Regions from separate parts of the Alloactinosynnema sp. L-07 genome, predicted to be linked through region 2. Evidence: predicted binding sites of a transcription regulator. Region 2 holds the regulator's gene; the other holds the start of a gene.
What was found. Region 2 encodes HspR, which represses chaperone genes until heat shock. Its sites were predicted from a motif close to ANNTTGAGTNNNNNNNACTCAANNT; they were not measured.
Positions count from the first base shown of each region.

Region 1: the regulator HspR is predicted to act here: its motif matches at 4,091-4,115, upstream of lon (endopeptidase La).

Region 1 is NZ_LN850107.1:7,030,394-7,045,718, forward strand. Features, by position in the region: gene prfB (peptide chain release factor 2) at 1-766, shown strand, start outside; gene ftsE (cell division ATP-binding protein FtsE) at 857-1,546, shown strand; gene ftsX (permease-like cell division protein FtsX) at 1,589-2,491, shown strand; gene smpB (SsrA-binding protein SmpB) at 2,491-2,967, shown strand; gene BN1701_RS32250 (methyltransferase domain-containing protein) at 3,099-3,980, shown strand; gene lon (endopeptidase La) at 4,133-6,493, shown strand; gene BN1701_RS37710 (S8 family peptidase) at 6,751-9,492, shown strand; gene BN1701_RS36205 (hypothetical protein) at 9,576-9,755, shown strand; gene BN1701_RS32265 (response regulator transcription factor) at 9,756-10,400, opposite strand; gene BN1701_RS32270 (sensor histidine kinase) at 10,388-11,515, opposite strand; gene BN1701_RS32275 (sensor domain-containing protein) at 11,512-12,183, opposite strand; RNA gene ssrA (transfer-messenger RNA) at 12,331-12,706, shown strand; gene BN1701_RS32285 (GNAT family N-acetyltransferase) at 12,841-13,338, opposite strand; gene BN1701_RS32290 (DUF1778 domain-containing protein) at 13,335-13,604, opposite strand; gene BN1701_RS32295 (hypothetical protein) at 13,967-14,242, opposite strand; gene BN1701_RS32300 (DUF72 domain-containing protein) at 14,678-15,325, shown strand, end outside.
Region 2 is NZ_LN850107.1:5,662,777-5,678,101, forward strand. Features, by position in the region: gene BN1701_RS25675 (FAD-binding oxidoreductase) at 1-753, opposite strand, end outside; gene BN1701_RS25680 (MarR family winged helix-turn-helix transcriptional regulator) at 1,026-1,463, shown strand; gene clpB (ATP-dependent chaperone ClpB) at 1,867-4,455, shown strand; gene BN1701_RS25690 (hypothetical protein) at 4,626-5,315, shown strand; gene BN1701_RS25695 (SDR family oxidoreductase) at 5,367-6,146, shown strand; gene BN1701_RS25700 (phospholipid scramblase-related protein) at 6,156-6,974, shown strand; gene pyrE (orotate phosphoribosyltransferase) at 6,998-7,570, shown strand; gene BN1701_RS25710 (DUF2784 domain-containing protein) at 7,622-7,987, shown strand; gene BN1701_RS25715 (RNA methyltransferase) at 7,984-8,625, shown strand; gene BN1701_RS25720 (heat shock protein transcriptional repressor HspR) at 8,627-9,052, opposite strand; gene dnaJ (molecular chaperone DnaJ) at 9,049-10,230, opposite strand; gene grpE (nucleotide exchange factor GrpE) at 10,251-10,913, opposite strand; gene dnaK (molecular chaperone DnaK) at 10,984-12,831, opposite strand; gene BN1701_RS25740 (DUF4097 family beta strand repeat-containing protein) at 13,022-13,795, opposite strand; gene BN1701_RS25745 (hypothetical protein) at 13,906-14,319, opposite strand; gene BN1701_RS25750 (fibronectin type III domain-containing protein) at 14,422-15,325, shown strand, end outside.

The DNA.
Region 1 (15,325 bases), 1.4 Mb from region 2:
TGAGGTCCGGACGCTGCTGTCCGGTGAGTACGACGAGCGTGACGCGCTCATCACCATCCGGTCCGAGGCAGGCGGCGTCGACGCCGCCGACTTCGCCGAGATGCTGATGCGCATGTACCTGCGCTGGGCCGAGCGCCACGGCTACCCGACCGACGTCTACGACACGTCCTACGCCGAAGAGGCGGGCATCAAGTCCACGACGTTCAAGGTCACCGCGCCCTACGCCTACGGCACGCTGTCGGTCGAGCAGGGCACGCACCGGCTGGTGCGCATCTCGCCGTTCGACAACCAGGGCCGCAGGCAGACCTCGTTCGCCGCGGTCGAGGTCGTGCCCCAGGTGGAGACGACCGACCACGTCGACATCGAGGAGAAGGACCTGCGCGTCGACGTGTACCGCGCGTCCGGTCCGGGTGGACAGGGCGTCAACACCACCGACTCGGCGGTCCGGCTGACCCACATCCCCACCGGCATCGTGGTGTCCTGCCAGAACGAGCGCTCGCAGCTGCAGAACAAGGCCTCGGCGATGGTCGTCCTGCAGGCCAAGCTGCTCGAACGCCGCAGGCAGGAGGACCAGGCCAAGATGGACGCCCTCAAGGACTCCTCCAGCGGGTCGTGGGGCAACCAGATGCGGTCCTATGTGCTGCACCCGTACCAGATGGTCAAGGACCTGCGCACGGAGTTCGAGGTCGGCAACCCGTCCGGGGTGCTCGACGGCGACATCGACGGCTTCCTGGAGGCCGGGATCCGCTGGCGCCGTACCCAGTAGTAACTGCTCGCGCACGCACGGTCACCTGGGAAAACATTAACGCGAGCCGAAACAACGGGTGCATAACAAGCGCGGGTAGACTCGCCCACCGTGATCCGCCTCGAACAGGTTTCCAAGGTCTACAAGACCTCCACGCGCCCCGCCCTGGAGAACGTGTCGGTCGAGATCGACAAGGGCGAGTTCGTCTTCCTCATCGGTCCCTCGGGGTCGGGGAAGTCGACGTTCCTGCGCCTGTTGCTGCGCGAGGAGGTGCCCAGCAAGGGCCGGGTCTACGTCGCCAACTTCGACGTCGCGCGGATGGCGCGGCGCCGGGTGCCGCGGCTGCGGCAGTCCATCGGCTGTGTCTTCCAGGACTTCCGGCTGCTGCAGAACAAGACCGTCGCGGAGAACGTCGCGTTCGCGCTGGAGGTCATCGGCAAGCCGCGGCACACCATCAAGAAGGTCGTGCCCGAGGTATTGGAGCTGGTCGGCCTGGAGGGCAAGGCCGAGCGCATGCCCTCGGAGCTGTCCGGCGGTGAGCAGCAGCGGGTCGCGATCGCGCGGGCGTTCGTCAACCGGCCGTTGATGCTGCTGGCCGACGAGCCGACCGGAAACCTGGACCCGGACACGAGCCAGGACATCATGCTTCTGCTGGAGCGCATCAACCGCACCGGCACCACGGTCCTCATGGCCACGCACGACCACTCCATCGTGGACTCGATGCGCCGCCGCGTCGTCGAACTCGACCTCGGCCGCGTCCTGCGCGACGACGCCCGCGGCGTCTACGGCGTCGGCCGCTGATCCCGAGCCACCTGCCCCCAACGACGAGGAACACCACCCCCGATGCGTGCCAGCTTCGTGTTCAGCGAGGTCCTCACCGGTCTTCGCCGGAATATCACGATGACCATCGCCATGATCATCACGACCGCCATCTCGCTGTTCCTGCTCGGCGGCGGCCTGCTGATCGTGCGGATGATCGATAACACCCAGGAGCTCTACCAGGACAAGGTCGAGGTCAGCGTCTACCTGACCAACGACGTGTCCGCGACCGACAAGGCCTGCGCGGCCGACCCGTGCAAGGGCCTGCGGACGGCACTGGAGAACGACCCCGCGGTCGAGTCGGTGCAGTTCGAGAACCGCGAGGAGGCCTTCGAGCGCTTCAAGCGCATCTTCGAGGCGCAGCCGGAGCTGGTGAAGCTGGCCCGGCCGGAGGCCCTGCCCGCGTCGTTCCGGGTCAAGCTCAAGGACCCCGACCGCCCCGAGGTGATCACCCAGGCCTACGGCGGCCGCGCGGGCATCGACACCATCGCCGACCAGAACGAGTTCCTCGAACGCTTCTTCAGCGCGCTCAACGGCGTGCGGACCGGTGTGTTCTTCGTGGCGGGCATCATGGCGGTCGCGGCCCTGCTGCTGATCTCCAACACCGTGCAGCTGTCGGCCTTCACCCGCAAGACCGAGGTCGGCATCATGCGCCTGGTCGGCGCGACCCGGTGGTACACCCAGCTCCCGTTCCTCCTGGAGGCGGTGGTCACCGGCCTGGTCGGCGCCGTCGTCGCGATCGGACTGCTGATCGTCGGCAAGGTCTCCTTCGCCGACGACGTCCTGCGCGACCCGATCGAGGCCGGGGTCGTCAGCTCGATCGGCGCGGCCGACATCGCGTTCGTGTCCCCGATCCTGATGCTGATCGCCATCGTGATCTCGGCCATCACCGGCTACGTCACCCTGCGCCTGTACGTGCGGACGTAATGGCGAAGGAACGCGGCCACAAGGTGATCGTGTCCAACCGCAAGGCACGGCACGACTACGCGATCGTGGACACCTACGAGGCGGGCATGGTCCTGCTCGGCACCGAGGTCAAGAGCCTCCGTGAGGGCCGCGCGTCGCTGGTGGACGCGTTCGCCACGGTCGACGACGGTGAGGTCTGGCTGCGCAACCTGCACATTCCCGAGTACACGCAGGGAACGTGGACGAACCACGAACCCCGCAGGACCCGGAAACTGCTGCTGCACAAGGGCGAGATCCTGCGGCTCATCGGCAAGATCAAGGAGAGCGGCCTGAGCCTGGTGCCGCTGTCGATGTACTTCAAGGACGGCAAGGTCAAGGTCGAACTGGCGCTGGCGAAGGGCAAGAAGTCCTACGACAAGCGCCAGGATCTCGCCAAACGGGACGCGAACCGGGAGATGACCAAGGAGCTGGGGCGCGCGCTGAAGGGCCGCCACTAGCCGCCGCGTCAGGCCTCCGACCTGCGAGAGTCCGCACTTGGACACCAAAGTGCGGACCGGTTCGCGCACCCTGCCGAGCATTAGCCTGAGGCGCGAATAGAGGGATTCGCGCTGGAAGGGGTTGCAGGGCAATGACAGCAACAGTGAACGAGGAAACTGTCGGCGAGTTCACCGCGCCGACCCCCGAGGAAGTCGGCGTCGGCTACGACGAGTACTTGGGGCTCCACAAGCTGATCGCCGCGGAGTTCAGCCTGCACATCGGGGCGTGGTCGCCGATCGGTGAGCGCAAGCCCGCCCGCACGCTGCTCGACCTGTCCAACCGGACGCAGGACAAGCAGACCGAGCACCACATCAAGACCCTGGCGATGAACGCGGGCGAGCACCTGCTGGACATCGGCTGCGGCGCGGGCCTGCCCGCGATCGAGTTCGTCAAGGCGAGCGGCGTGCGGGCCACCGGCATCAACGTCAGCCGCGGCCAGCTCGCCGAGGCCGTCAAGACCGCCGAGGCCGAGGGCGTCACCGACCGCGTCGACTTCCAGTACGGCGACGCGATGGCCCTTGAGTTCCCGGACGAGACGTTCGACTCCGCGCTCTCGATCGAGGTGTTCGCCCACCTGTCCGACCGGCAGAAGGCGTTCCACGAGGCGGCCCGGGTGCTCAAGCCCGGTGGCTACTTCCTGGTGAGCGACTTCACCCTGCGCGGCGAGCCCACCGAGGAGCAGCTGACCGCGTACCTGCAGACCTGGCACTGCATGCCCCCGATCACGCCCGCGAAGATCATGGAGATGGCCGCCACGGCGGGCTTCGAGCTGATCCAGGTCGAGAACATGACCCAGAACACCGCCTTCACCGGCGAGCTGATGGGCCTGCTCTACGGCGACCGGCGTGCCGAGATCGTCGACCTCTACGGTGCCGAGGCCGTCGCCGAGATGGACTACGTGATCCCGCTGGTGCGCTCGTTCTTCCGCGAGCACCTGGGCTCATACCTCTTCCTGCTGCGCAAGCCCGCCTAACGACCTGGCGAGTCATCGGAGCCGTACGACCGCACGGTCGGACGGCTCCGATGCCGTTTCAGGGGTTTGCTCAGGGCGAACGCGTCGCGGAAACAAAGGCACGCTCAAAGAGGTTGAGCTAGTCAGACTCAACTTTGGGAGTGTGATCGGAAATGTCCGAGGCCCTGACGCTGCCGGTGCTGCCACTGGACGACACGGTCCTGCTGCCCGGCATGGTCGTCCCCATCCACCTGACCGGCTCCGACAACGCCGCCGAGGCGCGGGCCGCCATCGAGGCCGCACAGGCCGGTACCGAGCCCGCTCGGGTCGTTCTCGTCCCTCGCCTCGACGGCAAGTATGCCTCGGTCGGCACCCTGGCCGTCGTGGAGCAGGTCGGCAGGCTGCCCGGCGGGGACCTCGCCGCTGTGGTCCGGGGCACCGGCCGCGTCCGCATCGGGGCGGGCACAACCGGGCCCGGCGCGGCGCTCTGGGTGCACGTCGAGACCGCCGACGAGACCGTCACCGATGAAGCGCGGGAACTCGCCCGTGAGTACAAGGGCCTGGTCACCACCATCCTGCAGCAGCGCGGCGCGTGGCAGGTCGTGGACACGGTCAACCAGATCGACGACCCCTCCATCCTGGCCGACATGGCGGGATACGCCCCCTACCTGACCGACGAGCGCAAGGTCTGGCTGCTGGAGACCACCGACGTGGCCGCCCGGCTCGCGAAGCTCTTGGCGTGGGGCAAAGAACACCTGGCCGAACTCGACGTCGCCGAGACGATTCGCAAGGACGTCAAGGAGGGGATGGAGAAGCAGCAACGGGAGTTCCTGCTTCGGCAGCAGTTGTCCGCCATCCGCAAGGAACTGGCCGAACTCGACGGCAAGCCCGCGTCCGAGGAGCAGGACTACCGGGCCAGGGTGGAGCAGGCCGACCTGCCGGAGAAGGTGCGCGCCGCCGCCCTGTCCGAAGTGGACAAGTTGGAGCGGACGTCCGAGCAGTCCCCTGAGGTGGGCTGGATCCGGACGTGGCTCGACACCGTCCTGGAACTGCCGTGGAACAGCCGGACCGAGGACGCCTACGACATCCCCGGGGCGCGGGCGATCCTCGACGCCGACCACGCCGGGCTCGACGACGTGAAGGACCGGATCATCGAGTACCTTGCCGTGCGCAAGCGGCGCGACGAGCGTGGGCTCGGCATCGTCGGCGGGCGGCGCAGTGGGGCCGTGCTCGCGCTGGCGGGGCCGCCCGGGGTGGGCAAGACCTCGCTCGGCGAGTCCGTGGCGCGGGCCATGGGGCGCGAGTTCGTGCGGGTCGCGCTCGGTGGTGTCCGGGACGAGGCGGAGATCCGCGGGCACCGCCGGACCTACGTCGGCGCGCTGCCGGGACGGATCGTTCGGGCGATCACTGAGGCCGGGTCGATGAACCCGGTCGTGCTGCTCGACGAGATCGACAAGGTCGGGTCGGACTACCGGGGCGACCCGACGGCCGCGCTGCTGGAGGTGCTCGACCCGGCGCAGAACCACACGTTCCGTGACCACTACCTGGAGGTCGAGCTCGATCTGTCCGATGTGGTCTTCCTGGCGACGGCGAACGTCATCGAGTCCATCCCGGCGCCGCTGCTCGACCGGATGGAGCTGGTCCGGCTCGACGGGTACACCGAGGACGAGAAGGTCGTCATCGCCGCCGACCACCTGTTGCCACGGCAGTTGGAGCGGGCGGGGCTGACCGCCGAGGAAGTGGCGGTCGACGAGTCGGCGCTGCGGTCGCTGGCGGGGGAGTACACCCGTGAGGCGGGCGTGCGGCAGCTCGAGCGATCGATCGCGCGCATCCTGCGCAAGGTCACCGCCAAGCTGGCGCTGGGCGAGTCCGTGCTTCCCCTCAGCGTCGGCGCCGCGGACCTGCGCGGCTACCTGGGCAGCCCGAAGCACACGCCGGAGTCGGCCGAGCGCACAGCGGTGCCCGGGGTGTCGACCGGCCTCGCGGTGACCGGGGCGGGCGGTGACGTGCTGTTCGTGGAGGCGTCGCTGGCCGACAAGGACACCGGGTCGGCCGGGGTCACACTTACCGGGCAGTTGGGTGACGTGATGAAGGAGTCGGCGCAGATCGCGCTGTCCTACCTGCGGTCCCACGGCCCCGAACTGGGTCTGCCGGTCGCCGAACTGGCCGAGCGCGGGGTGCACGTGCACGTGCCCGCGGGCGCGGTGCCCAAGGACGGGCCGAGCGCGGGTGTCACCATGACCACGGCCCTGGCCTCGCTGCTGTCGGGCAGGCCGGTGCGGGCGGACGTGGCGATGACCGGCGAGGTGTCGCTGACCGGGCGGGTGCTGCCGATCGGTGGAGTCAAGCAGAAACTGCTGGCCGCCCACCGAGCCGGAATCACTACCGTCGTGCTGCCCAAGCGCAATGAACCCGATCTCGACGACGTGCCGGAATCGGTGCGCGAGGCCCTCACCGTGCATTTGGTCGGCGATGTCAGGGAAGCGCTGGACCTGGCATTGGAGCCGGTCGCCGCACAAACGCTTGTCGCGTGAACTACCTGCAGCTATGGGTAGAGGCTATGCTTATACTTAATATGGCAATGCCATGGGAAGGTAGCGTGTGGTCGTGGTTCCGCCGGTCTATTGAAATCGCCTGAACGGTCGTTTCTCACCGGTAGCTGTAGCGGTATTCGACGTATCCGTGACTATTCTTCGAAACACGTTCGCGCGAACGTCGAATACCCCTGCATCTCTGCCGGTCGCCCACCTGCGTGGCCGGCGGAGACCCCTGCACTGAGGGAGAACCTTCGATGGCACAACTACGCGCGAGCCGGGCGGCACTGCTCGGCTTGTTCGCAGCGACAGCGGTGGCGGTGGGCGTCACAGCCATACCCGCCACCGCTGCGGAGGGCATCGTGCTCGGCGCTGACCGCGCCGACGCGGTGACCGACAGCTACATCGTGGTGGTCAAGGACAGCGCGGCGCCGAGATCGGCCTCCGCGCGCACCGCCTCGACCCTGACCGCCAAGTACGGCGGCACCGTGACCACCGCGTGGCAGAACTCGGTCAACGGGTTCGCCGCCCGGATGAGCCCGGCCCAGGCACGCAAGCTCGCCGCCGACCCCGCGGTCGCCTACGTCGAGCAGGACGCCCAGGTCAAGATGACCGAGGACCAGCTCAACCCGCCCTCGTGGGGCCTGGACCGAGTCGACCAGCGCAACCTGCCGCTGGACAACAAGTACAGCTTCGGCACGCGCGCGTCGAACGTGACCGCGTACGTCATCGACACCGGGGTCCGCGTCTCGCACACCACGTTCGAGGGCCGCGCGACCTGGGGCACCAACACGGTCGACACCAACAACACCGACTGCAACGGCCACGGCACGCACGTCGCGGGCACGGTCGGCGGCAAGGAATACGGCATCGCCAAGGGCGTCAAGATCGTCGGCGTCAAGGTGCTGAACTGCCAGGGTTCCGGCACCACGTCGGGCGTGATCAGCGGCATCGACTGGGTCAGCGCGAACGCGGTCAAGCCCGCTGTCGCCAACATGAGCCTCGGCGGCGGCGCGTCCACCACGCTCGACACCGCGGTCCGCAATTCGATCGCCAAGGGCATCACGTACTCACTGGCGTCGGCCAACGACAACAAGGACGGCTGCAACTACTCGCCCGCCCGGGTCGCCGAGGGCATCACGGTCAACGCGTCGGACAACAAGGACGCCAGGGCAACCTTCTCCAACTGGGGAACCTGCACCGACATCTTCGCCCCCGGCGTGGGGATCATGTCGGCCTGGATGACCGACGACACCTCGACGAAGTCGATCAGCGGCACCTCGATGGCCGCCCCGCACGTCGCGGGCGCGGCGGCGGTCTGGCTGGCCAACAAGCCCGGCGACACCCCGGCGCAGGTCCAGGCTGGCCTGATCGCCGCGGCGACGCCCAGCAAGGTCACCAACCCCGGCACGGGCTCGCCCAACCGGCTGCTCTACATCGACCCGGGCACCCAGACGACCCCGGTCGAGCTGCCCAGCCCCGGTGACCAGACCGGCACGGTCGGCGTGGGGACGAGCGTCAAGCTCTCCGCGACCGGCGGCACCGGCCCGTACACCTGGACCGCGTCCGGGCTGCCCGCGGGCATCACGCTCGGGTCGAGCACGGCCAACGCCGTTGTCGCGGAAGGCACTCCGACCACCGCGGGCGCGGCGTCGGTCTCGGTGACGGTCAAGGACAGCGCGGGCACCTCGGCGACGGCCACCTTCAAGTGGACGATCGAGGGTGCGGGCGGCGACCTGACCCTGCCGAACCCCGGTGACCAGACCGGCACCGTGGGCACCGACACCGGTCTGAAGCTCGTGGTCTCCGGTGGCACCGCGCCGTACACGTGGTCGGCGACCGGGCTGCCCGCGGGCATCGCTCTGGAGCCTGGCACCACCGATGTGGCTCTGATCGGGGGCGTCCCGACGGCAGGCGGTTCCCACTCGGTCACCGTGACCGTCCAGGACAGCGCGGGCGCGACCGGATCCACCACGTTCACCTGGACCATCGAGGGCGGCGGTGGCGGTGACCTGACCCTGCCCAACCCCGGTGACCAGACCGGCGACGTCGGCATCGAGACCGGTGTGAAGCTCGTGGTCTCCGGTGGCACCGCGCCGTACACGTGGTCGGCGACCGGGCTGCCCGCGGGTGTCTCGGCGCAGCCAAGCGACTCCGACGTCGTGGTGATCTCCGGCACGCCGACCGCGGCGGGGGCCAACGAGGTCACCGTGACGGTCAAGGACAGCAAGGGCGCCACCGGTTCGGTGAAGTTCACCTGGACGATTGAGGGCGGCGGCGGCGGTGACCCGACCATCACCAACCCGGGTGACCAGACCGGCAAGGTCGGCGTCGACGTCGCACTCCAGCTCGAGGTGAGCGGCGGAAGCGCGCCGTACACCTGGTCGGCGGGCGCCCTGCCCACCGGCCTGTCGATCAGCAACGACGGCCTGATCTCCGGAAAGCCGTCGGCGGCGGGAACGTTCCAGACCAGCGTCACCGTGACCGACTCGGCGGGCAAGGCGGCCAAGATCGGCTTCGCCTGGACGATCACCGGCGGCACCTGCACGCCGGGGCAGAAGCTGACCAACCCGGGCTTCGAGTCCGGCGCGACCGGCTGGTCGTCCTCGGTGAACGTCATCGGCCAGCACGCGAGCGCGGGCAAGCCCTCGCACGGCGGGACCTACAGCGCCTGGCTGGGTGGCTGGGGTCGGGTCAGCAACGAGTACGTGAGCCAGACCGTCGCGGTTCCGACCGGCTGCGCGAACTACAAGCTCTCGTTCTGGCTGCGCATCGACACCGCCGAGTACGAGAATGTCGCCTACGACAAGCTGACCGTCACCGCGGGCGGCACGACGCTGGGCACCTTCTCCAACATCGACAAGGGCGGATACCGCCAGGTCACCTATGACCTGGCGCAGTTCGCGGGCAAGTCGGTGTCGCTTCGGTTCGCCAGCAACGAGGACAGCAACCTGCAGACCTCGTTCGTGGTCGACGACGTGACGCTCGACGTCAGCTGAGTGCTTGGGGCGGCGGGTCTTCGGCCCGCCGCCCGAGTGCGTTGACCACGAACGTTCGCCAGGTCGAGACCCGGTGAAGGTTCGTGGTCAGCGCACTCGGGCATGTCCTGCGGATCATGGCGGGCGCTATCCGCGCCCGCTTGGCCCCTGACCGCACCGCGGGAACGGCCACGGACAACCAGTACGCGACCGTCCCCGCAGCACGCCCAGGAACCAAGCGGATCACGGATCCCACCCACCATGATCCACAGGACACGCCCTAGTCAGGCCCGTTCGAGGAAGGTCAGCACCGCGCGGACGCGGCGGTGTTCCTCGCTGCTGGGTTCCAGGCCCAGCTTGGAGAAGATGTTGCCGACGTGCTTCTCCACCGCGCCGTCGGAGACGGTCAGCGACTTGGCGATGGCCACATTGGACAGTCCCTGGGCCATCAGGCCGAGCACCTCGCGCTCGCGCGGCGTCAGCAGGTCGATGGGGTTGCGTCGCCCTCGTGCCATGAGCTGAGCGATCACCTCCTGGTCGATGCACGTGCCGCCCCCGGCGACCCGGCGCACCGCGTCGACGAACTCCGCGACGTCGGCCACCCGCTCCTTGAGCAGGTAGCCGACCCCGCCCGCGCCGCCCGCCAGCAGCTCCACCGCGTAGCGCTCCTCGACGTACTGCGAGAGCACCAGCACCGGCAGTCCCGGCAGCTCGGCCCGCGCCCGCAACGCCGCGCGCAGGCCCTCGTCGGTGAAGCTCGGCGGCATCCGCACATCGACGATCGCCAGGTCCGGGCGGTGCTCGGTGACGGCGGTGAGGAGGCTGTCGCCGTCCTCGACCGCCGCCACGGTCTCGATCCCCTCATCGGCGAGCAGGCGGGTCACACCCACCCGCAAAAGCACGGAGTCCTCGGCGATCACCACACGCACGGCAGATCGGCCCTGATCACTGTCGGCCCGCCGAGCGGGCTCACCACGGTCATCACACCGTCAATCGTGGCAGCGCGGTCGGCCAGGCCGGACAGCCCACCCCCGGGGCGCACGTCTGCCCCACCGATGCCGTTGTCGGTGATCTCCACGACGACCTCGTCGCCCATCGACCGCGTTTCCCGCCAGACCCGCACCGAGGCGTATTCGGCCTGCGCGTGTTTCGCGATGTTGGTCAGGCACTCGCCGACGATGAAATACGCCGTGCTCTCCACCGCCGCGGGCGGCCGGGGCTCGACCGTGACGGTCACCTCGACCGGCACTGGGCACTTCGCGGCGAGGGAAGACAGCGCCGCGTCGAGCCCGCGATCGCCCAGGACGGCCGGGTAGATGCCGCGGGCCAGGTCACGCAGCTCGGCCACAGCCAGCTTCGCGTCGGCGTGCGCCTCGTCGATCAGCGTCCGCGCCAGCTCGGGGTCGGCGTCGAGCTTGCCCTTGGCCCGGCCCAGCCCCATCGCCACCGCGACCAGCCGCTGCTGCGCGCCGTCGTGCAGGTCGCGCTCGATCCGCCGCCGCTCGGCCTCCGCCGCGTCGACCCCACGGGCCCGGGACGCTTGGAGGCGCTCGGCCTTGGCGGTCAAGTCGGCGGTGCGGTCCGGCCCGAGCATCGCGATGGCGAGCTGCGAGTGCAGCCAGGCGTAGCGGGGGGCCACCCACAGGGCCAGCGGGACCAGCGGGATGCTGGCCACGCCCAGGGCGAAGCCGATGATCGACAGCGGGAACTCCAGCATCAGGTACGTGAAGTCGCGCCAGGTCCGCCGGTCGGTGAGCAGGGTCTTCCACTGCCGCAGCACGGGCTCGTCGGGGTTGGAGAGCACCGGCCTGGGCGGCAGGTCGGCCCCGGTCAGCGTCCGCGCCCAGAAGCGATGGGCGTTGCCGAACACCCTGGTCAACGCGGCCGCGGCGACGAGCAGCGCCACGCCGACCCAGATCACCACGGTGCCGACGCCGACGCACATGAAGGTGACGGTGGTGATGAAGGTGACCAGGCTCAGCGGGAACGCGCCCAGCAGGTAGGCCACCGCCGCCGCCGGATGCGGATACTGCCGATCGCTCACATCACACCCCCTGCCACCAGTGTCCCAGTCCGCACCCCGTCCACCGACCGCGGCGATGGGCCGAGCAGCGCCCGGGCGAACCGAGCGTGCGCCGCGCCCATACCCCTGGTCAACACCAGCGTCCCGGCCAGCAGTGCCAGCCCGAGCAGCGAGAACGGCAGCGCCTCGAAAGTGGAGTCCACGACGATCCACGGTTGGTTCCAGTCCCACATCCGGTACTCGCCCTCGGGCAGGAACCGGAAATAGACCGGCAGCGCGAAAAGCCCGAGTGATGTCGACCAGGCCGCCACCATGATCGAGAACTCGGCGATCCCGATCGGCAGGAGCAGCACGAAATAAGTCAGCGACTTCCACGTCGCCGGGTCCTTCACCCTGGCCTGCCAGCGCTTGGTCTCGGGCAGCGGCTCATGCGGCACCGCGATATAGGTGTCGAGCAGCGCATAGACCCTGGCCCGCTCGACCTGCCCGCCAACGCGGCAAAGGATCACCGCGAGCGCCAGCAGCGGCAGCCCCACCCACACGATCGCCGTCCCGACCCCCACGCTGAACAGCACCGCGAAAGTGACGAACGCGCCGATCCCCACCGCAAGGTTCATCACCAGATACACCAGCGAACCGACCACCGGCGGCCGCGGCCGGGTCCCGTCGACGTGGATCGTGGTTGTCATGTCTTCCCCCTCCTGAGCTGATGGAACCAGCCTGCTCGTAGGGGCGTTGTGGAGCCATGGGGACCACCACCGGGTGCGGGGTAGGGCTAGCCCCACCAAACTCACTCGACGGACGGGCTAAGCTAGGTGGGTAACAACCCACAACCAGGGGGTGAACGGTTTCGACTCTGGACGTTGATTCAGGGGAAGCGTGCCGGTGCAGGCGAGATGGCCACCGTAAGCGTCGCTCGCAAACCAATAAGCGCCGAAACTAACGTTCGCGCTGACTTCGCACTCGCTGCCTAAGTAGCGGGTCGGGTCTGTCGGTTCAGGGATGCCTCCGCCCTGGGTCCCGGCATCAGCTAGGAGGACTACCGCCGGTCTCGGTCACGGGGGCCGGTTGGGAAGCAAACAGTGACTGGGCCCGTCACACCGGCTTGTTCGCGTGACCGGTTGGGGCCAAGTAGAGACAAGGCGAACTGCGCACGGAGAAGCCCTGATGAGGCGACAGAGGACCCGGGTTCGATTCCCGGCACCTCCACAACCTCGGCCGACGTGGTCTGCGGAAAGCGCAGGCCACGTCGGCCGTCGTTATCTCCTGGGGGTGCCCCCAGGCCCACGGTGCCGCACGTCTCGACCCAGCGTGGTCCACGGTCCGAGGGAGAACCTCGGTGTTCTCTAACCGAGCGCGTCTCGCACTGTTGCGACTTTGATCACCAGCCTGCGCGGATTGTCCTTCACGGGCTGGAAGTCGTACTTCTGGTAGAACTTCGCGGCCGTGTCATCGATCGCATCAACCACGATCAGACGGCCAGACGCAACTTCGGCCGCCTCGATCAGCCTGCTCAGAGCATCGTGGAGCAGGTCGCCGCCTAGGCCCTGACCATGCAGGGTCTGATCTAGGGCGAGCTTGGCCAGCAAGTAACCAGGTATGACGGTGAGGCCAGACGCAAGACTGCTGGACACCTCGTCTCGCCTAACCGTGTGGGGGGTGATCGCGTAGTAGGCCACCACGCGATCACTTTCGATATCAGTCCACACATAGGTTCGAGCTGTCCCACTCTTAAAAGCGTTCAAGGCGTGGCCCGTCAGCCACTCGTTCAGCACGGGTACGCCGCAGTCGAACTCGTGGAGATCGTGCTGTTCGTCCAGTGATGCAGATGTCCACGCGGTCACTTGCGCATGTACCTCCGGTCACGCTGACCGAGCCGTGTCAAGGCGGGCGAAGAGTCGGCGGTGTCGAGTGCCGCCAGCAGCATGTCAAACTGCTCGGCTGGCATGACAGTGACGTCGGCGCGCGCCAAGATGTTGTCGGCTGCCGTGGCGGCCGCTTGTACGATGAACGTGCTAACGGACTCGCGGGTCAGCTTGGCGGCTCGCTCGATGCGGGCCTTGACCTCCGGGTCCAGCCTGAAGTCTAGGCGTGCTTCCTTGGTTGACATGTCACTACCTCCCCCGTCTCTCGTTGATGCGGTGTCTGCTTTCACTGTACGGTGTTTGTACGGATCTGAACAGCGTTGACCATGGATCCGCAGGTCAGCTGGCTGTGGAGCTGCGTTCACGCCTAGCGCGGTGGGTGACTGGGTGGACGATGATCTCAGCGCCGGTCGCCCGAACCTGGCGGTTCGTATGGATTGACGTTAGGTCCACTAGGTCTCTGACCTGCGGGTTCATGATCGGAATGTGAATCCGTTCGAACCGCGACAAGCCCCGACCGCACCCCAGCGGCCGGGGCTTGTCGCCATCGCCACCGCGCACGGCCCGATCAGCGGCCGATGCGGACGTCGGCGGTGGTGGCCCTGGGTTAGCCCTTGCGGACCACCCGATAGATCGTCTCGGACTTCGGCGCGGGACGCGGCACGTTGTTCCAGCCGATTTCCTCGGCTCGTTGCGCGATTGCGGCCTTCACCACCGCCGGATCCGACTCATCCTCGAAGAAGGCTATTGACAGACCGTTGCCAGTGGCCGGGTCAAGCAGGTGATAGGCGTCGAGGACCCCGGGAACGGTCTTCGCCGCGTCAATCACCCACTGCCGGTCGTCATCGGGCATCGGCTCCCATACCGCGATACGTGCGATCACGAGCAACCACCTCCGCAGTGTGAGTCGCACCACCGGAGACCGGTGTTAGCTCTGGTGCGGGAGCATGGTCGACCAGCAGCGACTCGTCCGCTCACCGGCAGGAGCGGATGTTTGCGGCAAGGGGCAGTGGCAGGACGTTCGGATGGATGGACATTAGGTCCACGGTGGACGGCCTGTGTCCGCGGAAAGCGCAGACCGGGCCGTTCCGGCCTTGTAGGGGGGAGACCCCCAGACCGCCACGGTGCGTACCCTCACGAATCAGCCGTGCCCGGTGTCCGTAGCGGGTGGTGCGTGATCTTCCGACCCAGCGTGGTCCGGAAGTTGTGGGTCCGGTTGTGATGTTGGCTGCCGCTGTCCCGATGGGTCGGCGGCGGGCTGTGTTCACTCGCGATCAATGGAGCTGGTGGGATGGCGTCTCTTCATGTCGGTTGCGCGATGTGGACTCATAAGGCTTGGCCGGGGCGGTTCGTGCCGCGCTCACTGGCGGCGGGGGAGCGTCTGCGGGCCTACGCCGGTTGGTGCAACGCGGTCGAGGGGAACACCACCTTCTACGCGACCCCCGCGCGGGACACCGTCGCGACGTGGGCGCGGCAGACCGGTCCCGGTTTCCGGTTCCTGGTGAAGCTGCCCAAGGTCGTCACGCACGAGCGCCGGTTGGCCGGTGTCGAGGCCGACATGCGGGCGTTCCTGGACGCGGTCGAGCCCCTCGGCGAACGGGCGGTGCTGTGGACCCAGCTGCCAGGCTCGTTCGGCCCTTCGGACGTCGACGCCCTCGGGCGCTTCCTGCGCAGGCTTCCCGTCGACCGCGAGCGCGCCGTGGAAGTGCGTCACCCTGAATTCTTCACCGACCCCGGCTCGATGTCGCTGCTGGAGCGGGCACTCGCCGACGCGGACGCCGAGTGGGTGCCGTTCGACACCACAGTCTTCTTCCAGAGCCCCCCGACCAGCGAGGCCGCACAGGAAGCGTGGGCTAGAAAACCACGGCTGCCGCGGCGGACGCGGGCGCTGACCGACCGGCCGATCATCCGCTACCTGGGCCGGGACTCGGTCGAGGAAACGGTCGAGGGGTGGCGGCCGTGGACC
Region 2 (15,325 bases):
GCCCATTTTCCAAACGTCGCCGATGTGGGCGTGGGCGACTATTGATCGGCTTACCCAGCCGCCTTCGACGCCTCGGATGTGGAAGTCGATGGTGCCGTCGGCGCGGGGGGCGTTGGCTGGAGTCAGGTAGCGCCAGAGGCGGGGGCGTTGGGGGACTTCGACGCTCAAGTACTGGCCGGGTTGATACGGCAAGGGGTAGTGGGGGCGGACTCGGACGACGCCGAGGTCCCAGCCGATGCGTTCGTGGGAGATGACTTCCGCGTGCCAGTAGGCGGGGCCTTCGTCGGAGGCGGCCGCGTCGAGCATGGCGCGGGCCATGATCGTGTAGGCCTCTGCCCACGCGCGTTCGATGTCGTCGGTCCAGGCTGGGCCCGCGAACTTCTTGACCGAGGAGATCAGGGCCATGCCAACGGCCTCATAGTGGGTGCTGACGACACCGAACTTGCGGTGGTCGCGGCCCAATTGCTGCAGGAACGGCACCAAGTCATCCGGGCGGTCGACCATCTGCACGACGTGCACGAGCGCGCGCAGCAGGCGGGAGCGCTGGACCTGCATGTTGGCCGGGAACATCTCGCGGATGGATGGTTCGATCGTGAACAGCATCCCGTAGAAGAACTGAGCCACCTGTTCGGCGTGCGGCTCGACCCCCGCGAAGCTCTCGCGGACCAGCCGCACCATCGTGGACACGGCGGTGGGGGACTCGGTCCGGGGTTGGGAGGCCGGAATGGGACTCACCAAGGCGTTGGCTGTCATGGTCGGGGGGTCGACTCCACCTCTCGTGCGCCGGGTAAGTCTGGGGCCACGGTACTAGAGCTTCCATCCCCCGACGGAGTGTTAAGAGTAGTCGGAATCTGGGAAATGGCGCCCAGGATCACCCCAAGGTGTGCCGTATCCTCACGTTCAGTGATCGCCATTCGTCCTATCGAGGGACAGCCGACCGGGGGATTTGGCATTCGGCTGATGGTCGTAATCGTTTGGCGAGACCAACATTCACCTGCCCGCGACCGGCGGATAACGTTCCGTATGTGACTGAGGACCGTGAGGAAGCCGCCCACGACTTGGAGCGTGAGCTGTCGAAGCTGTTCGGCCGCGCCCGCAGCGTGTCGCTGACCCTTGCGGCCAAGATCCACCCTGGTCTCGACGGCGCCTCCTACGCCCTGCTGCTGCACCTGATGGACATCGGCCCGGTGCGCGCCGCCGATGTGGTCGAGCGGACCGGGCTGGACAAGTCGACAGTGAGCAGGCAGGTCGCCCGACTGGAGGAACTGGACCTGATCGAGCGAGTTCCCGACCCGTCCGATGGTCGGGCGCGGCTGGTCCAGCTCACCGCTGTCGGCAGCGCGCGGCTGGCCGAGGTCCGCGCCGACCGGCGCAAGCAGCTGCGCGGGAAGTTCGAGGAGTGGCCCACGGGCGACCTGCGTGAGTTCGCGCGGCTGCTGGGCAAGCTCAACGACGCACTGTGATCTGGTTCACCTCCCCTTCGCTTGGCTGTTCAGCCAAGTTTGCCCAGTTCGGAGCCGGTCTGATCGGCACTGCGTGACCGTGATCGACGAATCCACCACCCGGATGGCGGCTTCCCACGATCGCGTGAACCGTCCCGGTGGAAATTTCACGCAGCGCCTGTGGATGGACTCCTGGGCTTTGTGGATAACTGGCACCCTGGTGTGGACAGACCGGGAATCGCCGCGTTGCGCTGGGTGGGTGACCCGGTGATCGTGGTTGGGCGAGGGGTTTTCGCGCGCGGGAACCCGCTGTTCATCCAGCACGCCAAGACGTCGAGTGGCCCACACCCCTAGAGTTGAGTGGAACTGACTCAACTTTTCGCGCGTTGGACCCGTGACATGGACGTACCGACCGAGGTGGCAGATGGACGCGTTCAACCCGACGACCAAGACTCAGGCGGCGATCTCGGCCGCGGCGCAAGCCGCGTCGGCCGCGGGGAATCCCGACATCCGCCCGGTGCACCTGCTCGGCGCGCTGCTGGCGCAGGCCGACGGGCTGACCGCACCCCTGCTCACCGCCGTGGGCGCCGATCCGAACACCGTGCGCAAGGAGTTGGAGCCGCTGGTGCGCGCGCTGCCGTCGGCGGTCGGGGCGACGGTCTCGTCCCCGCAGCTGTCCCAGGCGGCGCTGCGGGCGATCACGCACGCGCAGAAGCTCGCCACCGAGATGGGCGACGAGTACGTCTCCACCGAGCACCTGCTGGTCGGCCTCGCCGCCGAGGGCGGTGACGTCGCCGACGTGCTCAAGCGCCACGGCGCGACGCCGGACGCGCTGCGCGAGGCGTTCGCCAGGGTGCGCGGGTCCGCGCGGGTGTCCAGCCCCGACCCGGAAGGCACCTACCAGGCCCTGGAGAAGTACGGCGTCGACCTGACCGACCGGGCCCGCAAAGGCGAACTCGACCCGGTGATCGGCCGCGACACCGAGATCCGCCGGGTCGTGCAGGTGCTGTCGCGCCGCACGAAGAACAACCCGGTCCTCATCGGCGAGCCCGGCGTCGGCAAGACCGCGATCGTGGAGGGCCTGGCCCAGCGGATCATCGCCGGTGACGTGCCCGAGTCGCTGCGCGGCAAGCGGGTCGTCGGGCTCGACCTCGGCGCGATGGTGGCCGGGGCGAAGTTCCGCGGCGAGTTCGAGGAGCGGCTCAAGGCCGTCCTCAAGGAGATCACCGACTCCGCGGGCCAGGTCATCACCTTCATCGATGAACTGCACACCATCGTCGGCGCTGGCGCGACCGGCGAAGGCGCGATGGACGCGGGCAACATGATCAAGCCCATGCTGGCCCGCGGCGAGCTGCGGATGGTCGGCGCGACCACGCTCGACGAGTACCGCCAGCACATCGAGAAGGACCCGGCGCTGGAGCGGCGGTTCCAGCAGGTGCTGGTCGGCGAGCCGTCGGTCGAGGACACCATCGGCATCCTGCGCGGACTCAAGGAGCGCTACGAGGTCCACCACGGCGTCCGGATCACCGACACCGCGCTGGTCGCCGCCGCCACCCTGTCCGACCGCTACATCACCGCCCGGTTCCTGCCGGACAAGGCCATCGACCTCGTCGACGAGGCCGCGTCCCGGCTGCGCATGGAGATCGACTCGCGGCCGGTGGAGATCGACGTGGTCGAGCGCGCGGTGCGCAGGCTGGAGATCGAGGAGATGGCACTGTCCAAAGAGGACGACGCCGCCTCCCGTGATCGGCTGGCAACGCTGCGCGCGGAACTGGCCGAGAAGCGAGAGACGCTGTCCGGGCTCACCGCCCGCTGGCAGAACGAGAAGGGCTCCCTCGACCGCGTCCGCGAGCTGAAGGAGAAGCTGGAGGCGCTGCGCGGCGAGTCCGAACGCGCCGAGCGCGACGGCGACCTGGGCCGCGCCGCCGAACTGCGCTACGGCCGGATTCCCGCGCTGGAGAAGGAACTCGACGCGGCGATCGAAGTCACCGCCAACAGCGGCGAGCAGGTCATGCTCAAGGAGGAGGTCGGCCCCGACGACGTCGCCGAGGTCGTCTCCGCGTGGACCGGCATCCCCGCGGGCCGCATGCTCGAAGGCGAGACCCAGAAGCTGCTGCGCATGGAGGACGCGATCACCGCCCGCGTCGTCGGCCAGGCCGAGGCCGTGCGCGCGGTGTCCGACGCGGTCCGCCGCGCCCGCGCGGGCGTGGCCGACCCGGACCGGCCCACCGGCTCCTTCCTGTTCCTCGGCCCGACCGGCGTCGGCAAGACCGAACTGGCCAAGGCGCTGGCGGAGTTCCTGTTCGACGACGAGCGGGCGATGGTCCGCATCGACATGAGCGAATACGCCGAGAAGCACTCGGTGGCCCGCCTGGTCGGTGCCCCGCCCGGCTACGTCGGCTACGACCAGGGCGGCCAGCTCACCGAGTCGGTCCGCCGCCGCCCGTACAGCGTCGTGCTGCTCGACGAGGTGGAGAAGGCCCACCCGGACGTGTTCGACGTGCTGCTGCAGGTGTTGGACGACGGTCGGCTCACCGACGGCCAGGGCCGCACGGTCGACTTCCGCAACACGATCCTGGTGCTCACGTCGAACCTGGGCTCCCAGGTCATCGCCGACGCCAACCTCGACGAACGGCAGCGCAAGGACGCGGTCATGGGCGTCGTCCAGCGGCACTTCAAGCCGGAGTTCCTCAACCGGCTCGATGACGTCGTCGTCTTCCACTCGTTGGCCACCGAGGAGCTGACCTCGATCGTCGACATCCAGGTCACCCGACTCGGCCGCAGGCTGGCGCAGCGCAGGCTCAGCCTGGAGGTCACCATGTCGGCCCGCGACTGGCTCGCGATCAACGGGTTCGACCCGGTCTACGGCGCCCGCCCACTGCGGCGGCTGGTGTCGAGCGCGATCGGCGACCAGCTGGCCAAGTCCCTGCTCGCGGGCGACATCCGCGACGGCGACACCGTCCTGGTCGACGTCACCGACGACAACACCGCGCTCGTAGTTTCCAGGGCCTGACGAAAGGTGGAGAGAGGCCGCCTCCAACCGCGGCCCCTCTCCACCTTCTATCGTGCCGCAGTGGCGACCCCGCTGCCGGAGGGGTCCACGCGGCGCGCTGAACAAGGAAAGAACGCGAGCCACGCCCCCGTGATCTTGAACACCGCGCCGCGACGACTACGCTGCTCGACGTGGGCATACCCGCGTGGATCTGGTTCGTCATCGCCGCGGTCGCGTTCGTCGCGGGCGGCCTCTTCTTGCTGCGCGACCGCGCCGTGCTGACCTCGCGCAACCGCGAGCGGCGGCGCTGGGCCGCGCTGCGCGGCTGGCAGTTCGCCGAGACCGATCAAGACCTGCCGCGCACCTGGTCGGGCGGCGCCATCGCCTACTACGGCGACAGCGTGGCCCGCGACGTCGTCACCGGGTCGACCTTCACCGCCGACGGCAGGCGCCGGGTGTACGTGTTCGACCTGGAGGCGGGCGGCCGGGTCAACACGGTGATCGCCGCGGTGCAGTGTCGCCGGGTGCATCCGGTCGTGGTCGAGCTGTGGGTGCCGAGCACGCCGTTCCAGCGCGAGCACATGCCCGAGCTGCTCGGCCCGGTCGGCCAGCGCTACGCCTTCGTCTCCGACATCTCCGGCGCCCGCGCCATGATCACCCCGGACCTGGTCGACGCCACCGAGGAGATCGGCCAGGACATCGCCGTCGCGTGGATCGAACAGGGCTGGGTGCTGGCCGCCGCCGCGCCCAACTCCAGCCCGTCGCGGCTGGAGCGGCTGCTGCGCGGCATCGGCGAGATCGCCGACGTGGTCGACCCGTTCGACGGCGAGGTGGAACCGGTCGTCCTGGACCCGGAGTCGATCAAGCGGATCGAAGGCTGATCGGCTCACAGACCACTGCCGTCGGTGATTACCACCCAGTAGCGTGACCGCATGCCTACTGCGCTCATCACCGGTGCCACCGCGGGTATCGGCGCGGCTTTCGCCCGCAAGCTCGCCGCCGACGGGTACGACCTGGTCCTGGTCGCCCGGACCACCGAGCGGCTCAAGGAGACAGCGGGCGCGCTGACCGCCGCGCACGGGGTCCAGGTGCAGACCATGACCGCCGACCTGGGCACGACGCGGGCGCGCAAGCGGGTCGAGGACCGGCTGGCCGATGAGTCCAGGCCCATCGATCTCCTGGTGAACAACGCCGGTTTCGGCACCAGCACCCCGTTCGGGATCGCCGACGTCGACGCGCTGCAGTCGCAGCTCGACGTGAACGTGACGACGGTGATGCGGCTGACCAGGGCCGCCATCCCCGGCATGGTGGCGCGCGGACACGGCGGGGTCATCAACGTCTCCAGCGTCGCCGGGTACTTCCCGTCGACCGGCCCGGCGTACTCGGCGACCAAGGCGTACGTGACCGCGCTGTCGGAGGGGCTCTCGACCACCCTGGCGGGCACCGGCGTGCGGGTGGTCGCGCTGTGTCCGGGATTCACCCACACGGAGTTCCACGCACGGGTGGGCGAGGACGTCTCGCGTATCCCCGAGTTCCTCTGGCTCGACGCCGACCGGGTGGTCGCCGACTGCCTCGACGACCTACGGCACGGCCGGTCCCGGTCGATCCCCGGCGCCCAGTACAAGGCGCTCGTCGGGTTCGCGAAGTTCGCCCCGCGCGGGCTGCTGCGCGTTCTGCAGAAGCGGGCGGCCGCGGGCCGCAACCGAGGTTAGGCTCGGGCTATGACGAACCCGCAGCCGGGCTGGTACCCCGACAATCCAGGCTCCGCGACGCTGCGCTGGTGGGACGGTGCGCAGTGGACCGCCCACACCCAGCAGGCGCAGCAGGCCCCGCGCAGCGACGCGAGCCCGTGGGAGCTGTCGCTGGAGGGTCAGCACGACCCGAGCAAGATCAAGGAACAGCAGCGCAAGGCTGGGGTGGGGCAGGTCGGCCAGGGCGGCGGCACGCTGTTCACCGAGCCTGTGCTCGTCGTGAACCAAAAGGTCAAGCTGATCGAGATGGCCGCCGAGTACTCGGTGTCCGACCAGCACGGCCGCCAGATCGGGTTCGTCGCCCAGGTCGGGCAGAGCACCCTGAAGAAGGTCGTGCGCTTCCTCGGCGAGATCGACCAGTTCATGACCCACCGCTACGAGGTGCGCGACATCAACCACCAGCCGGTGCTGGCGCTGACCAGGCCGCGCAAGGTGTTCAAGTCCCGGATGATCGTCGAGCGGCCCAACGGCCAGCCCGTCGGCGAGATCGCCCAGGACAACGTCTTCGGCAAGATCAGGTTCTCGTTCCTGGTCAACGGCCAGCAGATCGGCGCGATCCAGGCGGAGAACTGGCGGGCGTGGAACTTCGCCATCGTCGACCACACCGGCACCGAGGTCGCGCGGATCACCAAGACGTTCGAGGGCTTCGCCAAGACGCTGTTCACCACCGCGGACAACTACGTCCTGCAGATCCACCGCCCGCTGCCTGACCCGCTGATCAGCATGGTCGTGGCGTCGGCGCTGACCGTCGACACCGCGCTCAAGCAGGACAGTCGCGGGTTCAACTGACCGGCGTGAGAGGCTACGGACCCGTGCGAACCGCTCCGACTGTCGACCTGGCCGCCAAGGGTGAACTGGCCCGCCTGGTCTCCGAACTCGCTGTTGTCCACGGCCGCGTGACGCTGGCGTCCGGCAAGGAGGCCGACTACTACGTCGACCTGCGCCGGGCCACCCTGCACCACGCCGCCGCCCCGCTCATCGGCAGGCTGCTGCGCCAGGCCACCGCCGACTGGGACTACGTCGCCGCGGGCGGCCTGACCCTCGGCGCCGACCCGGTAGCGCTGGCGATGATGCACGCCGCGGCCAACGCGGGCGAGGTGCTCGACGCCTTCGTCGTGCGCAAGGCGCTCAAGGAACACGGCATGCAGCGCCGCATCGAGGGCATCGAGGTCGCGGGCCAGCGGGTCCTGGCCGTCGAGGACACCTCCACGACCGGCGGCAGCGTCCTGACCGCGGTGGACGCCCTCGACGAGGCGGGCGCGGTCGTCGTCGGCGTCGTCACCGTGGTCGACCGCGGAACCGGCGCCCGCGAAGCGATCGAGGCCCGTGGGCTGCCCTACCGGTATCTGCTTGATCTTGCCGATCTTGGGCTGTCTGACCAGTGATTTTCGCCTGTCCCAGGTACCGTGGAAGGTATCTGGGGCAGGAGGGTGCGCATGGCCGGTGTGCTCGCCGGGGCGACGATGGTGGTCCACTTCATCGCGTTGCTCTACATCGGTCTAGGCGGGTTCCTGGCCTGGAGGTGGCCGAGGTCGATCTTCTTGCACGTGTTCTTCGCGGCCTGGGGCGTGCTCGTCAACGTGTTCCCCGTGCCGTGCCCGTTGACCGCCTTGGAGAACCATTTCCGCAGGCAGCAAGGCTTGGGCGACCTCCCGGGCGGCTTCAACGAGCACTACATCATCGGCGTGCTCTTCCCCGCCGACTACATTCACGTCGTGGCAATCGGAGCACTGATAGTGCTGATCGTTTCGTATGTGGGCGCGTACCTGAGGTGGCGCACGCCCACGGTCGCCGCCAGGTGACCGGCCCCACCGAATGGGTCTTCGGCGACCCCGTCGGCGTCGGCCCGTGGGAGGGCCCGTTGCCCACCGACGAGCGCTACGACCCCGAGCTGCTGGCTGAGGGCGACCGCCGCAACGTCGTCGACCACTACCGCTACTGGCGCCGCGACGCCGTCGTGGCGGACCTGGACTCCCGACGCCACGACTTCCACGTCGCGATCGAGAACTTCCAGCACGACCACAACATCGGCACTGTGGTCCGCACCGCCAACGCCTTCACCGCGCGGGCGGTCCATATCGTCGGGCGGCGGCGGTGGAACCGCCGGGGAGCGATGGTGACCGACCGGTACCAGCACGTCGATCATCACGCGTCGGTCGACTCGCTGCTGGAGTTCGCGCGAGCCGAGGGACTGGCCGTGGTCGGCGTGGACAACACCGCGGGGTCGACGCCGATCGAGACGACGTCGTTGCCGCGGCGATGTGTGCTGATCTTCGGTCAAGAAGGGCCCGGGCTGACCGCCGAGGCGCGGGCAGGCGCGGACCTGCTGGTGTCGATCGCGCAGTTCGGGTCGACCCGGTCGATCAACGCCGGGGTCGCGGCCGGGATCGTGATGCACGCGTGGGTTCGCGAGCACGCCGACCTCAAGACCGCCTGGTAGGTCAGCGGCGCGGCTGCGGCCGCCACACCACCAGCGCGGTCTGCTGCCGAACCGGCACCAGGTCATTGCGGTACGACCGGTGGATCGCGGCGGCGGCCTGCTCCGCGGCGGCGTATGCGGCGGCGATCTCCTCGGTGAGCTGGGCGATCCGGTCGCGCAGCGCGTCGACCTCGTTCTCCAGTTCGATGATCCGCTTGATCCCCGCGAGGTTCACACCGTCCTCTTGCGACAGACGCTGCACCTCGCGAAGCAGGGCGATGTCCCGCATCGAGTACCGCCGCCCCCCACCGGACGTGCGTCCGGGGGAAACCAGCCCCTGCCGGTCGTAGCCGCGCAACGTCTGGGCGTGCAGCCCGGACAGCTGCGCGGCCACCGAGATCACGAATACCGGGGTGTCCTCATCGGCACCGGGCGGAAACGGGTTCACGACTCCCTCGCCTTCTGCACCATCGCCGTCAGGTCCGGCCGCGGGTCATGGTCGCCGCTGGCCGCCACATAGGCCTCCAGCGCCGACTTCGCCGCGTCGTCCAACGCGGGCGGCACCGTCACCGCGAGGGTCACCAGGAGATCCCCGGTCTGCCCGTCGCGCTTGGCGACGCCCTTGCCCCGCACCCGAAGCACGCGGCCGGACGCGGTCCCGGGCGCCACCCGCAGCGACACCGGAGCGTCCAGGGTCGGCACCGTCAGCGTCGTCCCGAGCGCGAGCTCCGGATACGTCACCGGCACCTTCAACGTCAGATCGATCCCGCTGCGCCCGAACACCGAGTGCGGCGTGACGTGCACGCGGACATAGAGGTCGCCCGCCGCGGCTCCGTGCCTGCCGGGTTCCCCTTGCCCCGCGAGGCGAATGCGCTGCTCGTCCTCGACCCCGGCCGGGATCCGGACCGTCAGCGTGCGGATCTTCGTGCTCACGCCCTCGCCGCCACAGTCGACACACGGGTCGTCGATCAGGCGACCGGTGCCGCGGCAGTCGCGGCACGGCTCGCTGAAGGCGAAGGCACCTTGGCTGCGGCTGACCAGGCCAGCGCCGCCACAGGTCTCGCAGGCTTTGGGGATGCTGCCCGGGCGGGCGCCCGAGCCGTGACAGGTGTCGCATGTGGACGGACTGGACAGCCGCAGCGGCACCGTGGCGCCCTTGACGGCCTCCAGGAAGTCGATGCGGACCTCGGTCTCGACGTCGGCCCCGCGCTTGGGGCGGGAGCCCGCGGCCGTGGCGCCCGCTCGGCCGCGGCCGAACAGGTTGCCCAGCAGGTCGCTGAAACCGCCGCCGCCCGCGCCGAAGCCCGGCTGGCCGCTCTGGCCGCCGAAGACGTCGCCGAAGTCGAAGTTGCCGCCAGAGCCGAAGCCGCCGGGGCGGAACCCCGACGAGCCGAACAGCGAGCGGGCCTCGTCGTACTGTTTGCGCTTCTCCGGGTCACCGAGCACGCCGTAGGCCTCGGACACCGCCTTGAAGCGGGCCTCGGCGTCGGTGTTGCCCGGGTTGGCGTCCGGGTGGAGTTCGCGCGCGAGCTTGCGGTATGCCTTTTTGACTTCCGCGTCGCCCGCGTCGGAGGAGACGCCCAACTCGCGATAGAAGTCCTTGTCGATCCAGTCCCTAGCACTCATCGGACGTCCCCTCCTCCCGTTCAGTTCTCTTCGAGCTCGGCTTCGATGACACCGTCGACAACGGCCACCGCTGGGGCGGACACCGTCTCCGCGTCGGTGACGGCGACGAGCGCCGCCCGCACCACGCGGTCGCCGAAGCGGTAGCCGCGGCGCAGGACGCCGGTGACGGTGGGCCCGTCGACCTCGGTGGAGGTGTTGTGCTGCACGGCCTCGTGCACCGACGGGTCGAACGGCTCGCCCTCGTGGCCGAACGGTTCCAGGCCCGACTTCTGCAGCGTGGCCGCGAGCTTCTCGGCCACGGCCTTGAACGCGCCGGTCAGGTCGCCGTGGGCGGCGGCCCGCTCGATGTCGTCGAGGACGGACAGCATCTCGGTGACGATGTGCGCCTTGGCGGCGGTGGCCACGACCTCACGGTCGCGGTCGACGCGCTTGCGGTAGTTGGCGTACTCGGCCTGCAGGCGTTGCAGGTCGGCGGTGCGCTCGTCGAGCTGGGCCTTGAACTCGGCGGCCGGGTCGACCTCGGGCGCGGGCTCCGGCTCGGCCGGGGCGTCGGCGCCCGCCGGGGCGGGCACCTCCGCGTCCACCGAACCGGTGCGGACCTGCCCGGTGTCCGGGTCGATCCGCCGCCGATCACGCACGACCACCCGCGGCTCTTCGCCCTCGGAGTTGTGCTGATCGGTCACTTTCGCACCTCGCTACCGCTCGGAGCCGTTCGAACGGTCACTGTGTCGATTGGTGAACTCGCAAGCTCGTTCACTTCTTTTCCTTCTCGTCGTCCACGATCTCGGCGTCGACGACATCGTCGGCGGCGTCGGCGGGCTTCGCGTCGGATGCCTGCCCATCGGCCGCTTCGGCGCCGGGGTTGGCGTAGAGGGCCGAGCCCATGGCCTGCGACTCGGTGGCCAGCTTCTCCATCGCGGCCTTGATGGCGGCGATGTCGGTGCCCGCGAGCGCGGTGTTGGCCTCCATCACCGCGGCGTTGACCTTCTCCTTGGCCTCGGCCGAGATCTTGTCGTCGTTGTCCTTGACGAACTTCTCGGTCTGGTAGACCAGCGTCTCGGCCTGGTTGCGGACCTCGGCCTCGTCGCGGCGCTTCTTGTCCTCCTCGGCGTGCGCCTCGGCGTCCTTGACCATGCGGTCGATGTCCTCCTTGGGCAGCGCGGAGCCGCCCGTGATGGTCATCGACTGCTCCTTGCCGGTGCCCAGGTCCTTCGCGCCGACGTGCACGATGCCGTTGGCGTCGATGTCGAAGGTGACCTCGATCTGCGGCACGCCACGCGGGGCGGGCGGCAGGCCGGTCAGGTCGAAGGTGCCGAGCTTCTTGTTGTCGGAGGCGAAGTCGCGCTCACCCTGGAACACCTGGATGCCCACGGTGGTCTGGTTGTCGTCGGCGGTGGAGAAGATCTCCGAGCGCTTGGTCGGGATGGTGGTGTTGCGCTCGATGAGCTTGGTGAACACCCCGCCCTTGGTCTCGATGCCCAGCGACAGCGGGGTCACGTCGAGCAGCAGGACGTCCTTGACCTCGCCCTTGAGCACACCGGCCTGCAGCGCGGCGCCGACGGCGACGACCTCGTCGGGGTTGACGCCCTTGTTGGCCTCACGGCCGCCGGTCAGCTCCTTGACCAACTCCGCGACGGCGGGCATCCGGGTGGAGCCGCCGACGAGCACCACGTGGTCGATGTCGCCGACCGGGACGCCCGCGTCCTTGACGACGTTGTTGAACGGCGCGCGGGTGCGGTCGAGCAGGTCTGCGGTGATGCGCTGGAACTCGGCCCTGGTCAGGGTCTCGTCCAGGAACATCGGGTTCTTGTCGGCGTCGACGGTGATGTACGGGAGGTTGATGTTGGCGCTGTTCGAGCTGGACAGCTCGATCTTCGCCTTCTCCGCGGCCTCGCGGATGCGCTGCAGCGCCATCTTGTCCTTGGTCAGGTCGATGCCGTTGCTCGCCTTGAACTTCTCGACCAGCCAGTCGACGATGCGCTGGTCCCAGTCGTCGCCGCCGAGGTGGTTGTCGCCGGAGGTCGCGCGGACCTCGACGACGCCGTCGCCGATCTCCAGCAGGGAGACGTCGAACGTGCCGCCGCCGAGGTCGAAGACCAGGATGGTCTGCTCCTTGGCGCCCTTGTCCAGGCCGTAGGCCAGGGCGGCCGCAGTGGGCTCGTTGACGATGCGCAGGACGTTGAGGCCCGCGATCTGCCCGGCCTCCTTGGTGGCCTGCCGCTGGGCGTCCTCGAAGTACGCCGGGACGGTGATGACCGCGTCGGTGATCGTCTCACCGAGGTAGGCCTCGGCGTCGCGCTTGAGCTTCATCAGCACGCGGGCGCTGATCTCCTGCGCGGTGTAGGCCTTGCCGTCGATCTCGGCGGTGTGCCAGTCCTCGCCCATGTGGCGCTTGATCGACCGGACCGTGCGGTCGACGTTGGTGACGGCCTGGTTCTTGGCGGGCTGGCCGACCAGAACCTCACCGTTCTTGGCGAACGCCACGATGGACGGGGTGGTCCGAGAACCCTCCGAGTTGGCGATGACCGTCGGTTCACCGCCCTCAAGGACGGCGACGACAGAGTTGGTCGTCCCCAGGTCGATGCCGACCGCACGCGCCATTGTCTTTCCTCCTGCTTGTAGCCTGCTTATGCGAAGTTGAGCCTAGCTGACTCAGTCTCCAGACTTGAGTCGCCCTCGCTCAACCTTCCTGAACCCCCAACGAGCGGCCCGACCGCGGTGTTCCCGGCGTGACCGCCCCCACACGCGGCGACGGCGGCAGCCCCCTCGACTGCCGCCGCCACGCACCCGGTCAGCTGAACCTGATCGCCACGTCACCGCTGTCGGCCTTGACGTCGACGGAGTTGGCCGCCGACTCCTCGCTCGTGATCGCGCAGTCGAGGGCGCCGCTGTCGACGTCGGTGGTGACCTTGTAGCTCCCCCTTGGCACCGCGACGGTCACCCCGCCGCTGTTGGACACGGCCCGCACGTTGCCGACCTTGTCCAGCCGCACCTCGATGTTCCCCGACGACGCCCCGATGTCGGCCGACCCGCCGATCCCCACCGCCTTGACGTCCCCCGAGTCGGCCTCGACGGCGATGTTGTCGCCGATGTCGACCAGCTCGACCCGCCCCGAGTTCGCCTCGACGTTGACCGTCCCGGAGACCTTGCGAACCGTCACGTCCCCCGAGCTGGCCTGCAGGCTGACCGACTTGGCGCCCTCGATCGTCACGTCCCCCGAGTCGACCTTGCCGGACACCGTCACCCCCTCGGGAACCACGACGTCGTAGTCGACCCAGCAGTTGCGCACCGAGCAGCCCTCAAGGATCAGCACGTCGCCGTCCACCCGGGAGGTGGCCCCTGGCCGGTCCCCGTTGTGGTGCACCTCGCGGTGCACGGTGGTCGACCCGCCCGCCCGGATCTTCACCGACCCGGAGTCGCTGGCAACCAGCACCGACTTGATCGTCTGGTCGATCTTCGTGTCGTCCGCGAACTGCCTGGAGACCATCCCGCAGGCCCCCAACCACAGCACCGCGCCCGCGACCCCCACCGCGGACACCCCCAGCACCCACGTCCGACGCGCCATCCCGCACCCCTCACCCTGGAACCTTGACTGAGGAAGACGCTATTGATGTGCGCGGGCGCGTGGCATCAGGAATGCCCCCGAATCGACCCGGGGGTTGTCCCTACCCCCACTCAGCCGGAACCGACTTCGAGCAGCGTCGGATCCGCGACCCTGGCGACGTCGCGCAAGGTGACCACGAGCAGCCGGGCGGCCGCTCGGGTCTGGTCGCGGGGGAAGTGGACAGCGAAGACCCGCTCGCCGATGGTCACCGGCTCCCAGCCCAGCCGCTTGAGCGCGGCCTCGTCGTCGGGCGCCCAGGCGTACCGACCGCCGAAGGAGGTGGAGCCGACACACTCGGTGTAGAGGAAGTCGTCCATCCGCAGTGCCTGGACGAACGGGGCCGACACGCGATTGCGGCGGAAGAAGCCCGATCTGGTGGCTGCGACAGCGGGCGCGGACACGGTGATGAACTGGTTGTCTTCGAGCTTGGACAGCCAGGGGACCAGCGACCACTCGGTGGCGGACCAGGATGAGGTGTCGAGCATGTCTCTCATTCTTGCGCGAGTCAGGAGCTTCCCTGATTCGTGGTCATGGGATGTCCCTACCTCACTAGACTGCTTGGGAGAACGACCTGGAGGAGCAACCCGTTGTCACGCACCAGGATTCGCAGGCTGACCGTGGCCACGGTGCCCGCGATCGTCGCGGGGTTCTGGCTCGGCACGGTGATCGCGCACAGCCTCGTGCGGCTACCCGACCACCGGGTCGACCACATCACCAAGCTGCTCACCACACCCGGACACGACTACCTCGTCGACTACAACGACGGCACCATCACGGCGACCGACCGGATCTCCGCGAAGTCGCTCGGCGTGCCGTGGCGCACGGTCGGCGGGTTGGCCGACGCGGTGGTCGATGACGCGGGCACGGTCTGGGCCATCGACAAGTCCGGGTCGCTGATCGAGCTCACCTGGGCGGGCGGCGCGCTCACCGAGTCGACGAGGCGACCGGTCACCGGCATCGGAGCGGAATCGGTGCTGATGGGGCACCAGCGCGGGGCGACGTTGATCAGCCCGGAGGCAGGCGCGGCGATCCGGGTCGGCGCGGGCACCGACCAGACCGTCACGGTGACCGGGCTGCGCACGCCCGTGCGCACAGCCGACCGCGGCGGCGCCGAGTCCGTGCCGGTGGCGGTGGAGCCCGCGGGCATGGTGATCTTCATCCGAGGCACGCAGGTCTCCGACGTCGACGTCGCCGCTGTGGGCTGCGACCGGCCAGGCAAACCCGCCGTGCTCGACGCCGTGACCTACGTCCCGTGCCTCGGCGCACGACGGGTCATCGCGCTCGGCGCGGACGGCCTCCAGGTCCGCCCCGACCTCACCGTCCCGGCAGGCGGCGACCCGATCCTGATCTCACGCGACGCCACCATCGTGGTCCGGGTGCCCGGTTCGAGTACGGACATCGTGATCGAGCCGGACGGCAGCACCCGACCAGTCGACACCCGGCCGGAAACGTCCGCGAGTGTCGCCCCGACGGGCACGACGACCACCTCGA